Regions from separate parts of the Gordonia sp. (in: high G+C Gram-positive bacteria) genome, predicted to be linked through region 1. Evidence: riboswitches for the same ligand, from Rfam matches in the RefSeq annotation. Region 1 holds a riboswitch; each other region holds the start of a gene.
The links. Region 1 has a riboswitch for S-adenosylmethionine ahead of ACTIMF_RS10750 (amino acid ABC transporter permease). Riboswitches for the same ligand answer to the same signal wherever they lie in the genome.
Positions count from the first base shown of each region.

Region 1 (4,209 bases):
CTCGTGCGCGGGCGCGGAGAGCACGGTGCGTGGGTGGCCCGACTCGACGATTCGTCCACCGTCGACGAAGACGACGGTGTCCGCGACTTCACGGGCGAAGCCGAGCTCGTGAGTCACGATGAGCATCGTCATACCGTCGTGGGCGAGATCGCGGATCACGGAGAGGACGTCTCCGACGAGTTCGGGATCCAAGGCGCTCGTCGGTTCGTCGAACAGGATGATGCGTGGCTTCTGAGCGAGTGCGCGCGCGATGGCCACACGTTGGCACTGTCCGCCGGACAATTGGCTCGGATAGGTGCCGTCGCGGCCGCCGAGTCCGACCCGCGTAAGCAGGTCGGATGCGGCCGCAAGAGCCTGCGCTCGCGGAATGCCTGCGGCGATCGGCCCCTCGGCGATGTTCTGGGCGGCGGTGAGGTGGCCGAACAGATTGAACTGTTGGAAGACCATGCCGATGTGCGACCGCTGGCGGGCGACCTCGCGTGCGGAGCGTTCTCGGAGCCGACCACCGACTGGACGGTATCCGATGATCTCGCCGCTGACCTCGACGAACCCGGCGTCGGGTCGCTCCAGATGGTTGACGCATCGCAGCAAGGTGGACTTACCTGATCCCGACGGTCCGATGACGACGGTGACCTCGCCTTCGGCGACGTCGAGATCGATGCCCTGCAGTACGCTCGTTGCGCCGAAGCTCTTGGCCAGTCCCCGGATCCGGACCGCCTGTGCCGCATCGACTTCCGGGGCGCTCATGCTTTGCCTCCCAGCGCGCCGGCGCGGGACCAGCCCGAGCCGAGCAGCGGCAGATTGTCGCGGAATGAGCGGCGCAGCGGTGTGTGTCCGGCTCCGCCGCGTCTGCCCTTCGCGTAGTGGCGTTCGACATAGTGTTGGCCGACCGACAGCACCGTCGTGAGGATGACGTACCAGAGCGTCGCAACGAGGAGCAGCGGAATGATCAGGTAGTTCTGCTGGTAGATGAGCTCGGCGGAGTAGAGCAGATCCTGGACCGCGATGACACTGACGATCGATGTCGCCTTGAGGAGCCCGATGAGCATATTGCCGGACGCCGGGATGATCGACGGCATCGCTTGGGGCAGCACGATGCGGCGGAATATGCGGAGTCGTCCGAGACCCAATGACTGTGCCGCCTCGGTCTGGCCGCGGTCCACCGAGAGGAGCCCACCGCGGACCACTTCGGCGGCGAATGCGGCGATGTCCAGCGACAGCGCCACGAACGCAGCGAAGACCCCGCTGAACAGACGCGCGGTGTCGAACGAGGCGAACTGCGGCCCGAAGGGGACTCCGATCGACAGTTGCGGGTACAGCGACGCCAGCTCGTACCAGAAGAGGAGCTGAACCAGCGGGGGCACCGATCGGAACAGCCACACGTAGGCGAATGCGATCGATGACAGCAGCCGATTCTGTGACAGTCGCATCGCGGCGAGCACGATACCGAGCGCATAGCCGACGGCCAGCACCGCGACGGTGAGCCAGATCGTCAACCCGAGACCCCTCAGGATCGAATCCTCGGTGAAATAGTCGGCGACGACACCCCATTGGAATCGCTCGTTCACGATCAGCGTGTGCCCGAGCATCGCCAGCGCGATCAGCACTATGAGCACGCCGAGCCACTGTCCGGGCCGGCGAGCGGCGACCAGTGGTGCCCTGACGAGTTCGTCGTCTCCGGGACGATTGACGAGATTCGGGACCGTGAGCGGTCGCTCGGATAGTTGAGTCACGATCGGTGACGTCCTTGATCAGTTCGCGCTTACCGTGCGGCTCTCGCACGGTCGGGTTCTCACCTGGAGCACCCCGCCGCGTGGAGGGTTGCCGGTCAGCCAGCCAGGGCTTGTCACTAACGCTCATAACCGACGTCGACGTTACGAGCCCGGCATGCGGCCGCCAATCTCCACGATCGTGATGATCGGAAATCGTGTGGAATACAGAAATATAGGACTCTTCGAATTCAGGTGGGCGTAATCCTTCACCTGAACACAGAACGGCCCGAGAAGCGACTACGCAGGGTGGTCGTACTCGGGCCGATCTGAGATGTCGTCAGAGCCTCACGGGAGTGCAGATGCCGAAGCACGGTCGAGGAACCAGACCGTGGCCGCAGTGCCGTCGACTCCAGCGCACGGCCAGTCCTCGCGCGAGGCCCCGCGGTGGGCTGCCGCAACGGCTTGCGCCTTCTCCTCGCCGGAGACGAGAAGCCATACTTCGCGTGAGCGGTTGATCACCGGGAACGTCAATGTCAGACGTGCTGGTGGCGGCTTCGGCGAGTCCGTCACCGCGACCACCGGCGCAACGTCCTCGGCGGTGGCCACGGTGTGCGGGAACAGCGAGTTGATATGCCCTTCACCACCCATGCCGAGGAGGTGGATGTCGAATACGGTCTCCTGCCCGATCAGACGGGCGTAATCGCGGGCGGCGGCCTCGATGTCGTCGCCGAACTCGCCGTCGGACGGCGCCATGACGTGGACACGCGCCGGGTCGACCGGAACCGAGGACAGCAAGGCGTCGAATGCTTGACCGGCGTTGCGCTCGGGGTCGGCGCTCGGGACGAAACGGTCGTCGCCCCAGTAGATCTCGACCCGGTCCCACGCGATGTCGCCGGAATCGGCTGCGAGCGCTTTCAACAGCCCGATGCCGTTGGAGCCGCCGGTCAAGGCCACCGACGCGATACCGTGCGACTCCTGTGCCCGACACACCACATCGACGAACCGATCTCGAGCCGTTCGGATCAACTCGGCCGACGAATCGAAGATCAGGGTCTCGGTTCGGCCGACGTCGGACGTCCCCTCGTGCGGGTGTGTCATTTCGCCTCCTCGAATTCCACGGCGGGCAGCCCGCGCAGCGCCGCCTCGTACACTTCGTCCGCGTCCAGACTGCGGAGTTCCTCGGCGAGGCATTCGCCTGTCGTCCGGCTCGCGTACGCGACTCGGCCGTCGGGGTGGCCGGTGCTCGACACAGTGCCGCTGGTCCCGTCGTCGTTGACGGTCATCGCGAGTTCGGAGCCCTCTCGATGCAGTCGGACGGCGAGCACTCCCGGCTTGCGGACCACACGAACGTCGAGCGCCGAAGCGAGCCAGCCTGCGAACATGTCGAGTCCCGGCATATCGAGTGATCCGGTCACCTCGGCTCCGGTGATGGTCGTGTGCGGCGGTCGGTCGAGCGCCGACACGAACAGCGCCCTCGAAGGCGTGAGAGCCGACCATGCGAGATCGGTGTCGCCGGGGGAGTACCCGGACCGTCGGGCAGCGAGGAACGCAGCGGGGTCGGATGCATTGCGCGCGTCGGTGATTCGGCGGGATGCCAGACGTCCAAGACGATCCTGCGACGGAATCTCCGGTGCGCGTCCAGGCCACCATGTGACGACCGGGGTGTCGGGCAGAAGAAAAGGGGTGACGACGGCGTGCGGGTGTTCGGCGAGTGCCCCCGAGAGCGTCAACAACACGACCTCGGATGCTCCCGCATCGCCACCGACGCGGATCTGCGCGTCGAGGCGCGCATCGCCATCCCTGGTGCCGCGCGAGACGACGATCACGCGGCAGGGGTGCTCGCGGCTGGCCCCGTTCGAGGCCTCGACGGCCTCCTCGGTGGCCGCACCCGCATCGACGTCGATGATCAACGTCAGCACACGTCCCAGGGTGACCGCACCCCCGCTGCTACGCATCCGGACGAGCTTCTTGCTGATCGAGGTGGTGTCGGTATCTGGCAGGTCGACGATCATCGACGGCTCCTGTTCTGCGCGAGGCTCACGGTCGCCTCCACACGCGTCTGGTACGCGCCATCATGGTGTCCGCCGACTGCGGCCCCCAGGTGCCTGATTCGTACTCGTCCGGTGTCCCGGACTCCGCCCATTCGGCCAGGACCGGGTCGAGGATCTGCCAACTGAGTTCGACTTCCTCGTTGACCGGGAACAACGACGGCTCGCCCAACAAGACGTCCAGCAGGAGACGCTCGTACGCCTCGGGGGAGGAGACGGTGAACGCGCCACCGTAACTGAAGTCCATGTTGACGTCTCGGACCTCCATCGACGAGCCCGGGACCTTCGACCCGAACCGCAGGGTGACGCCCTCGTCGGGCTGCACGCGGATCACGAGCGCGTTCTGGCCCAGCTCTGCGGTCATCGTGTCGTCGAAGGGCAGATGCGGGGCCCGCTTGAAGACGAGTGCGATCTCGGTGACCCGCCTGCCGAGGCGTTTACCGCTTCGA
Region 1 is NZ_JBQEDL010000018.1:10,337-14,545, reverse strand. Features, by position in the region: gene ACTIMF_RS10755 (amino acid ABC transporter ATP-binding protein) at 1-747, opposite strand, end outside; gene ACTIMF_RS10750 (amino acid ABC transporter permease) at 744-1,733, opposite strand; SAM riboswitch class IV at 1,754-1,864, opposite strand; gene pgl (6-phosphogluconolactonase) at 2,058-2,810, opposite strand; gene ACTIMF_RS10740 (glucose-6-phosphate dehydrogenase assembly protein OpcA) at 2,807-3,724, opposite strand; gene zwf (glucose-6-phosphate dehydrogenase) at 3,750-4,209, opposite strand, start outside.

Region 2 (4,209 bases), on a different contig from region 1:
TCGTCCGGATCGGGCCGTGACGCAACACGAACAGCGCCCGCTTGGCCGCGGTCTCCGAACCGCCGTCTGACGCGGAGGCTGCTCGCGCACGGATCCGAACGAGTTTGCCCAACGCCAGAAACACGTCATCGATGTGTTCCGCCGACGGCATCGCCCCTCCATTTACTTGCGCACTACAACTAACTGCCGGTCAAGGATGACTACCGTCCGCCCCGTCGGCAACCCCGCCGAAAGCGACCGAAACACGCGTATGCACCCATGACGGGCGTGATTCCCGACAGATCGGGCCCCAGACGACAGCAAGAAGGGCCGGATGTGTGTCCATCGACACGCATCCGGCCCTCGTCGAACCCCGTCAGTGGTGCGGCGTCGCCAATTCCGCGAGCGCCGCCAGAAGTCGGTCGACGTCGTCGGATCCGACACCTACTCCGAAACTGGCACGCACCGCACCGTCGGGGTATCCGAGCTTGGCGAGCAGCGGGTGCGCGCAGAACTTTCCGTCACGTACACCGATGCCGTGCTGCGTGCTGAGATACTCGGCCACCTGACGCGGCGAGTAGCCGTCGACGACGAAGCTGGCGATGCCCACGCGGCCGTAGGCATCGTCGAAGACCCGTAGCGGGCGGACATGCGGCAATGCGTCGAGGCCGTCGTCGAGACGGCGCACCAGGGTTTCCTCATGTTCACCGATGCGCTCGAACCCGATGTCCCACAACGCTTCGGCGGCGGCAGCGATCGAGACAGCGCCGAGCACGTTCGGCGATCCGGCCTCGTGTCGAGCGGCCCCGGTATGCCAGTCGGTGTGGTCGAGGTCCACGGCAGCGCTCGCGCCGCCGCCCGCGAGGTACGGCTCCGCGGCGTCGAGCCAGTCCGAACGTCCGACGAGCACGCCTGCACCGAACGGCGCATACAACTTGTGCCCGGAGAACACCAGGTAGTCGATACCGAAGCTGGCGATCGAGACGGCGCGGTGCGGGACGAGCTGAGCTCCGTCGACGAGGATCCGTGCGCCGTGCCGGTGCGCCAGCCCAGCGAGCCTGGCGATCGGCAGAACCTCTCCGGTCACGTTCGACGCCGCGGTAACCGCGAGGAGCGAGGTAGGCGCTGCGGCGAGTTCGGCGTCCAACGCGAAGATCGTCTCGTCCACGGTGGGCTTCGACGACACGACGCGCACGCGGCCCGCCCTTGCCCACGGCAGCAGGTTCGCGTGGTGCTCGATGTCGAGGACCACGACGTCGCCGGGGGTGATGGACGCGGCGAGATTGATCGAGTCGGTGGTGTTGCGGGTGAACACCACGGTGTCGTCGGCGCGCCCGCCCACGAACGCGCGGACCGTCTCCCGCGCCTGCTCGTAACGGGCGGTGGTGATCTGGGACAGATGCCCGGCACCGCGGTGAACGCTCGCGTACTCGGTGAGTGCATTCGCTGTCTGTTCGGCCACCGAGGTGAGCGCGGGCGCGGACGCCGCATAGTCCAGGTTGGCATACGGCAAGGGGGCAGATCCGGCGATCGGCACCGTGACGTCGGCGCCAATCACCGACGCGAGGGCGCCGATATGAGTCCAGCGGCAAACGGGTGCATCGAGAACAGCGGTCATGACAAGACTCCTTGAGGTTCCACACTTGCCTGCGTCGGTCGACGCGGGCCGGGTCGTCACCCGGAGCACCCCACCGTGGCGGAGGGTTGCTGTCCAGCGAGCCGGGGCTTGTCGCTGGTACTCGTGACCCGTGCACAACGTTCCCCTACCGTCGCCGTTCAGTCGAGGGTTAAATGCACGGTGCGCGCAATCGCCGTCATTCGGTCGGTGTCGACGCCGCTCCGTGCACCACACCGGGCGGATAGAGTCGTGGGTACTGATCCGGCGTCGCCCGACGGCGCCCCTGACTGACGTGGAAGGCCGAACCGTGACGAATCCCTGGGGCCCGAACGCCCAGCGACCCGGTTACCCTCCCCCGCAGCAGTTCTCGCCCCAACAGGGTCCATCCCAGCAACACCCATCCCAGCAGGGTCCGCCGCAGCAATACCCACCGCAGCAGGGCCCACCCCAGCAATACCCGCCCCAGCAATACCCACCGCAGCAATACCCACCGCAGCAATACGCCCCCTACCCCCAGAACTTTCAGAACCCGTATCCGCCGTTGCCGCCCCGCAAGTCCCGGACCGGGCTGTTGGTTGCGGGAGTGGCCGTGATCGCTGTCGCGGTGGTCGGTGTCGTCCTGCTCGTCGTCGCGCCGTGGAGTTCGGACGACTCCGACGAGGCGCACCACGAGACGGTGGCCCTCGGCCACGGTGTGAGCGTCGACGTCGACGTCCCCGCCGGCTGGCGGATCGAGACCGGCGACTTCAACGGATCGCAGTCGCTGATGCTCGTCCCGGAGTCCGACGACCGCTCGATCGCCCAGGTAGACGACGACGGCGATGCCATGGATGACGGCAAGGACGCCGAGCCCATCCACGCGATGATCGGTCTGGCCGACACGTGCGGAGCCCAGTTCAGTGATCTGACGGCCGGCCAGTGGCGTCCCGACTCGGGCCACGACCGGAACGACAAGGCCGAGACCTACCGCCACAGCGCGGTGACTCGGGTCGACAAGACCTACTGCTTCCAGCTCGTCGGCATCGACTTCGGCAGGTCGACGGTGACGGTCGAGTCCACCGCATCCGACCTGGCACGGAAGCTCGTCGCCGACGAATCGATCACCGCGGCCAAGGCCGCCTGACCTCACCGAGCTGAACGGAGACACCATGGGCATCATCGACAGGATGCGCGGAGAACTCGTCGACATCATCGAATGGGTCGACGATTCGCGCTCGACCCTCGCGTGGCGGTTCCCGCGCTACAACAACGAGATCAAGAACGGTGCGCAGCTGATCGTGCGCGAGGGCCAACAGGCCGTCTTCGTCTACCGCGGGCAGCTCGCCGACTCGTTCGCGCCCGGGCACTACGAGCTGACCACCGAGAACCTGCCGATCATGAGCACGATCCAGGGGTGGAAGCACGGGTTCAACAGCCCTTTCCGCAGCGAGGTCTACTTCATCAACCGTCGGCCGGTCACCGACCTCCGGTGGGGCACCCCGAACCCGATCACCTTGCGGGACCCCGATTTCGGGATGGTTCAGGTCCGCGCCAACGGCCTGTGCGTCATTCGGATCGCCGATCCGGCGATCTTCTTGCGAGAGGTGATCGGCGCCGACAGTCAGGTGAACGCCGACGAGATCGCCGAACTTCTGCGCCGGGTCATCTCGACGGCGTTCTCGGACATGATCCTCGAGACCGGCGTCGGCGCCATTGACCTACAGGGCAAGCAGGTCGAGTTGAGCGACAAGTTGCGCGAATACGTTCAGACGCGCGTCGACGACGAGTTCGGCCTCCACGTCGACTCGGTCACCATGAACATCTCGCTGCCCGACGAGATCACCGAGGCGATGACCCGCGGTGTGGCTCGCGGTGTCGAGGAACGCGGATTCCTCAACAACGTCGGCGACCTCAACCAGTATCAGCAGGGGAAGGCAGCCGACTCGATGCTCGCCGCCGCACAGAATCCGGGCGGCGGCGCGATGGGCGACATGATGGGTGCGGGCATGGGTCTGGCGATGGCAGGACAGTTCGCGAACCAGTTCAACCAGCAGCAACAGCAGCCGTCGTCGAGCGGCCCGCCACCGATTCCGACTGCGCAGACGTTCCACATCGAGCAGAACGGTGCGGCCGCCGGCCCCTACACCGTCGACCAGTTGCGTGGCTCGATCACCCCGACGACCCTCGTCTGGGCGACCGGCATGGCCGCATGGACGGCAGCCGGTCAGGTCGCGGCGCTCGCGCCGCTCTTCGCACCGTCGGGTCCGCCGCCGCTGCCGTCTCAGGAGCCGCCTGCATCGCCCGCACCTCCCGCACCGCCGACTCCGCCCACTCAGTGACATGACGCAGCCGCCTCCGTTACCGCCGCAAGACCCCCACCCCCATCCACAGAACGCACAGCCGCAGGGACCGCCGCCGTTGCCCGCGCAGGGCCAGCCGTCTCCGACGCCGCATGTGCCGAGCGCGTCCGATCGGGCTCGGCAGCACGTCACCGAGCAGACCCGCACGTATCCGTGTGGGTCGTGCGGTGCTCCGCTGACGTTCTCCCCGGAACGGCAGGATCTGTCGTGTGGGGCATGCGGTCGGGCGTACCCGATCGAACTCGACCCCGCGGCCGTCATCGTCAAACATGA
Region 2 is NZ_JBQEDL010000022.1:39,095-43,303, forward strand. Features, by position in the region: gene ACTIMF_RS12375 (MarR family winged helix-turn-helix transcriptional regulator) at 1-151, opposite strand, end outside; gene ACTIMF_RS12380 (aminotransferase class V-fold PLP-dependent enzyme) at 356-1,597, opposite strand; SAM riboswitch class IV at 1,614-1,726, opposite strand; gene ACTIMF_RS12385 (hypothetical protein) at 2,187-2,720, shown strand; gene ACTIMF_RS12390 (SPFH domain-containing protein) at 2,746-3,915, shown strand; gene ACTIMF_RS12395 (Trm112 family protein) at 3,917-4,209, shown strand, end outside.
Region 2: it holds a riboswitch for S-adenosylmethionine, as region 1 does, so the genes downstream of both, ACTIMF_RS12380 (aminotransferase class V-fold PLP-dependent enzyme) here and ACTIMF_RS10750 (amino acid ABC transporter permease) in region 1, are expected to answer to the same signal.

Region 3 (4,209 bases), on a different contig from region 1:
ACTCGTCGGTGTCGACGGCAGCGCCGCTCCCGACGAGTCCGTCCCACCAACCGGTCATCGAAAACCGATCGTCGGCAGGGCCGGTGACGTGGGAGTTGCCGGTCAGCGCATGCAGCGCGAGCACGATGTTGTCGCGCGCAGCGTTGGGACGACCCCACTTCTGAAAGCTGACCGTGACATCGGCGAGAACGGCCCCCGAGTCGAGGGCGAGATCGCCGATGCGCACGGCGACGTCCGACCCGTCCGGGCGGTCAGCCCAGTCCGGATCGAACGTCGTGGCGGCCGGGTCGACGCTCACCGACACCGGACGCCCCCTCTGCGTGCTCGAATCACTTGGCGGCCTTGAAGCCTTCGGTCAGGTCGGCGAGGATGTCGTCGATTCCTTCGATACCGACGGCCAGACGGACCAGACCCGGTGTGACGCCCGCAGCGAGCAGCTCGTCGCCCGCCAACTGGCTGTGCGTGGTCGATGCCGGGTGGATCACCAGCGAACGGACGTCACCGATGTTGGCGACGTGGCTGTGCAGTGACAGTCCGTTCACGAACTTCTTGCCCGCTTCGACACCACCCTCGATCTCGAAGCCGATGACCGCGCCCTGGCCCTTGGGCAGGAGCTCCTGGCCGCGCTTGTAGTACGGCGACGATTCGAGGCCCGCGTACGACACCGACGTGACCTGGGGGTGTGCTTCCAGGAACGCCGCGACCTTCTGCGCGTTCGCGACGTGCCGCTCCACGCGCAGGCTCAACGTCTCGACGCCCTGCGCCAGCAGGAACGCGTTGAACGGAGAGATCGCTGAACCGGTGTCGCGCAGCAACTGGACGCGTGCCTTGAGGGCGTATGCAGGGGCACCGAGATCGGCGAAGACGACGCCGTTGTAGCTCGGGTCCGGAGTGGTGAATCCGGGGAACAGGTCCTTGCCGTCGCGCTGGACGCGCCAGTCGAAGGTGCCGCCGTCGATCAGGACGCCGCCGATGGAGGTGCCGTGGCCGCCGATGTACTTGGTCGCCGAATGCACGACGACGTCGGCGCCGTGCTTGAGCGGGTTCAGCAGGTACGGGGTGGCGACGGTGTTGTCGACGATGAGCGGGAGGCCTGCGTCGTGCGCGACCTTCGACAGGCCGTCCAGGTCAAGGATCTGGTTGTGCGGGTTCGCGACGGTTTCGCCGAACAGTGCGCGCGTGTTCGGCTTGATCGCGGCCTTCCACGACTCGAGGTCGTCGGGGTCGTCGACGAACGACACCTCGATGCCAAACTTTGGCAGCGTGTAGTGGAAGAGGTTGAACGTGCCGCCGTAGATGCGGGGACTGGATACGACGTGGCCACCCGCCTCGACGATGTTCTGGATTGCGTAGGTCGTGGCGGCCTGACCGGACGACACGAGGAGAGCGGCGACGCCACCCTCGAGGGCGGCCAGACGCTGTTCGACGGCGTCCTGCGTCGGGTTCATGATGCGCGTGTAGATGTTGCCGGGCTCGGCGAGGGAGAACAGGTTCGCGGCGTGATCGGTGTTGTTGAACACGTACGACGTGGTCTGGTAGATCGGCAAAGCACGAGCGTTGGTGGTCTCGTCGACGACCTGCCCGGCATGTACCTGCGTGGTCTCGAAACTCCAGTTCGCGGCGTCAGACATACGGCGTCATCACTTTCTGTGGTCGGCGCGGGGCGTGGCCCCGCTCGGTCAGGGTCCGACCTTCGGACCCGCGCTTGCGGCCCCGAAGCTGTTCCTCGACGCCGCCAGGTCATCACCCGGAGCACCCCACCGCGGTTGGAGGGTTGCCGGTCAGCAAGCCGGGGCTCAGCACTGACACTCATGACCTGTCAGAGACAATATCTCACCGATATTCGGACACGGGAAGGCCAGACCGTCGGAAGGTTAAACCCTTCCGTCCGATCGTGGCGTTGTGCTAGGCCTGCACATCAGACGATGGGGCGCCCCTCCTTGCGGGCCTGACGCCATTCCTTGATGAAGGCGCGGACGATCACGGTGAGCGTGCTCAGTGTGATGAGCGGCCACACCAGAACATAGATGGTCATCCAGACTGCGTTCATTCGTCGTCCTCTCGGCTCGTGGAGACCGATGAGGTCTCCGATTCCAGTCGGTCAAGTTCGGCGTCGAGATCCTCGCCTGCGGTCTCGTCCACGCTGGGTCGGTCCATGTCGGCGGCCCCGGCTGCGTCGTCGGGGTCGTCGAAGTTGCCGGTGCGGACCGCGATCACGTCGAAGTCGAAGCGCGGGCCCTTGTTGAGCATCGTCAGTGCGGCGCACACCATGGTGCTCACCGCGTACGCGACCAACGAGCCCGACAGCACGGCGTACTGGTGCAGGAACCCGATGGAGAACGGGGCGGCGGCGGCGATGGAGACGATGCCGATGACGAACGCAGCCTTCTTGCCGAAGAAGCCGAACGCCATGAGGCCGAGTACGACACCGATACCGATGGTCGACAGGACGTCGAAGAAGATGCCGACCCCGCCGTCCATCGAGATCCACGAGAAGCGGACCGGAAGGAAGAACAGCAGCGCGACGACCACGGCGACACTGAACGACATGTTCGTAACGCGGTTCCAGTAGAACGACGCGATCACCGGGAACACGAGGGCGCCCCACAGAGCACCGACGAACACCAGTAGATCGAGAATGTTCAGGTTGCTTCCGGCGAACACGAGGGCAGCGCAAGTCGCCACGATCATCGTGATGCGGCCGATCAGCACCATCGTCGCGGGGTTTGCCTTCTTCTTCCCGGCGATGTTCTGTCCGTAGATGTCGGCCATGACTATCGACGCGAGAGCCGTCATATCGGCGTCGGCGGTGGACGCCAGGGACCCGATGATCATGATGAAGAACAGGCACAGCAGGATCGCTGGCAGATAGGTGGCGGCCATCTGCGGGATCAGGTTGTTGACGTCGCCGTCCATCGGCTCGAGACCTGAGTAGAGCGCGAGCACACCGAGCATGCCGACGCCGATGATCGCCGAACCGTACCCGAAGGTCGCGGTGATGAACGTCTTCTTGATCAGGTCTTCACGAACCGCGAACAGACGCTGCGCGATCGTCTGGTTGCCGATCGCGTAGGCGAGGACGGCCGCGATGTACGGCGCACCCTGGTTGTAGAAAGCGTCCGAGGAGAAAAAGTTGCCCTGCGCTTCGGTCAGGTTGCCCGCACCCGTTGTGAACAGATCGGGCCCGCCCGCGGCGAAGAACACCACCGGGATGATGATGACGACCGCGCCGAGCATGAACACGACCTGTACGAAGTCGGTCAGCACCGAGGCGCGGAAGCCGGACCAGAGCGTGTACAGCAGGACGCCGCCGCCGATCGCGATGATGCCTTGGGTGAACGAGAACGGCGACAGCATGGCGACGAGCGCGCCGCCCGCGATCAAGTTGGACGTCAGGCTGATCAGGCTGCCGAGGATGTTCGACCCGGCGAGCAGCAACTGGCTGGACCGTCCGTTGCGCGCGAACATCACCTCGGCGATGGTGTGGGCGTTCGGTGCGACCTTTCGGATGCGGCGGCCGAACGGGTAGATCAGCAGGATCATCAGCGCGCCCCACAGCCCGTAATGGATGGGGCCGGAGATGCCGTAGGTGTAGCCGGACGTCGCGGAGGCGTACATCGACGACGCCCAGATCCAGGTGGCGGTCATCGACGCGGACGAGATGCCGAATCCGATCTTGCCGCCGCCGGTCATGTAGCCGTCGGCGTTCTCGTTGCGGCGGCTGATCCGCCAGGCGATGTAGAGGCTGGTACCGAAGAACGCCACGTAGAGCAGCAGGACTACCGGGCCCGAGAGAGTTATCGAGTCTGTCATTGAGGAATCACTTTCGCGTCGCGCGACGCTGATGCGTCGCGACCTAGTGGTCTGCGGGATTCACTCCGGTGTCAGACGTCCGGCGGCTCCACCTGTCCCGGCGCGGTGGCGAACCGTGCAGCGGGGGCGGGAAACCTGACGAGGAAGCCGGTGACGTTGCGGGCCGTCGGCACGACTGTCCTTTCTCTCGGGTGGGGTCACTTTTCGTGACATGGACAGAAGTGTCTTGTACCTAAACTGAGCCGAACATGCGAGTTAACATGGCGCGGCCCGGGCTCGCGAAAGTCGCGTACGCACAGGTAAGCCGTGGTTCACGCGCAGGTGCGCAACGTGTTGTACTTCACATTTCGGACGCGGAGGCGGCCGGTGGTCGACGTCACCGATCCGCGAGGAATG
Region 3 is NZ_JBQEDL010000007.1:78,663-82,871, forward strand. Features, by position in the region: gene metX (homoserine O-acetyltransferase MetX) at 1-304, opposite strand, end outside; gene ACTIMF_RS05490 (bifunctional o-acetylhomoserine/o-acetylserine sulfhydrylase) at 330-1,631, opposite strand; SAM riboswitch class IV at 1,697-1,817, opposite strand; gene ACTIMF_RS05495 (putative transporter small subunit) at 1,919-2,050, opposite strand; gene ACTIMF_RS05500 (sodium:solute symporter family protein) at 2,047-3,813, opposite strand.
Region 3: it holds a riboswitch for S-adenosylmethionine, as region 1 does, so the genes downstream of both, ACTIMF_RS05490 (bifunctional o-acetylhomoserine/o-acetylserine sulfhydrylase) here and ACTIMF_RS10750 (amino acid ABC transporter permease) in region 1, are expected to answer to the same signal.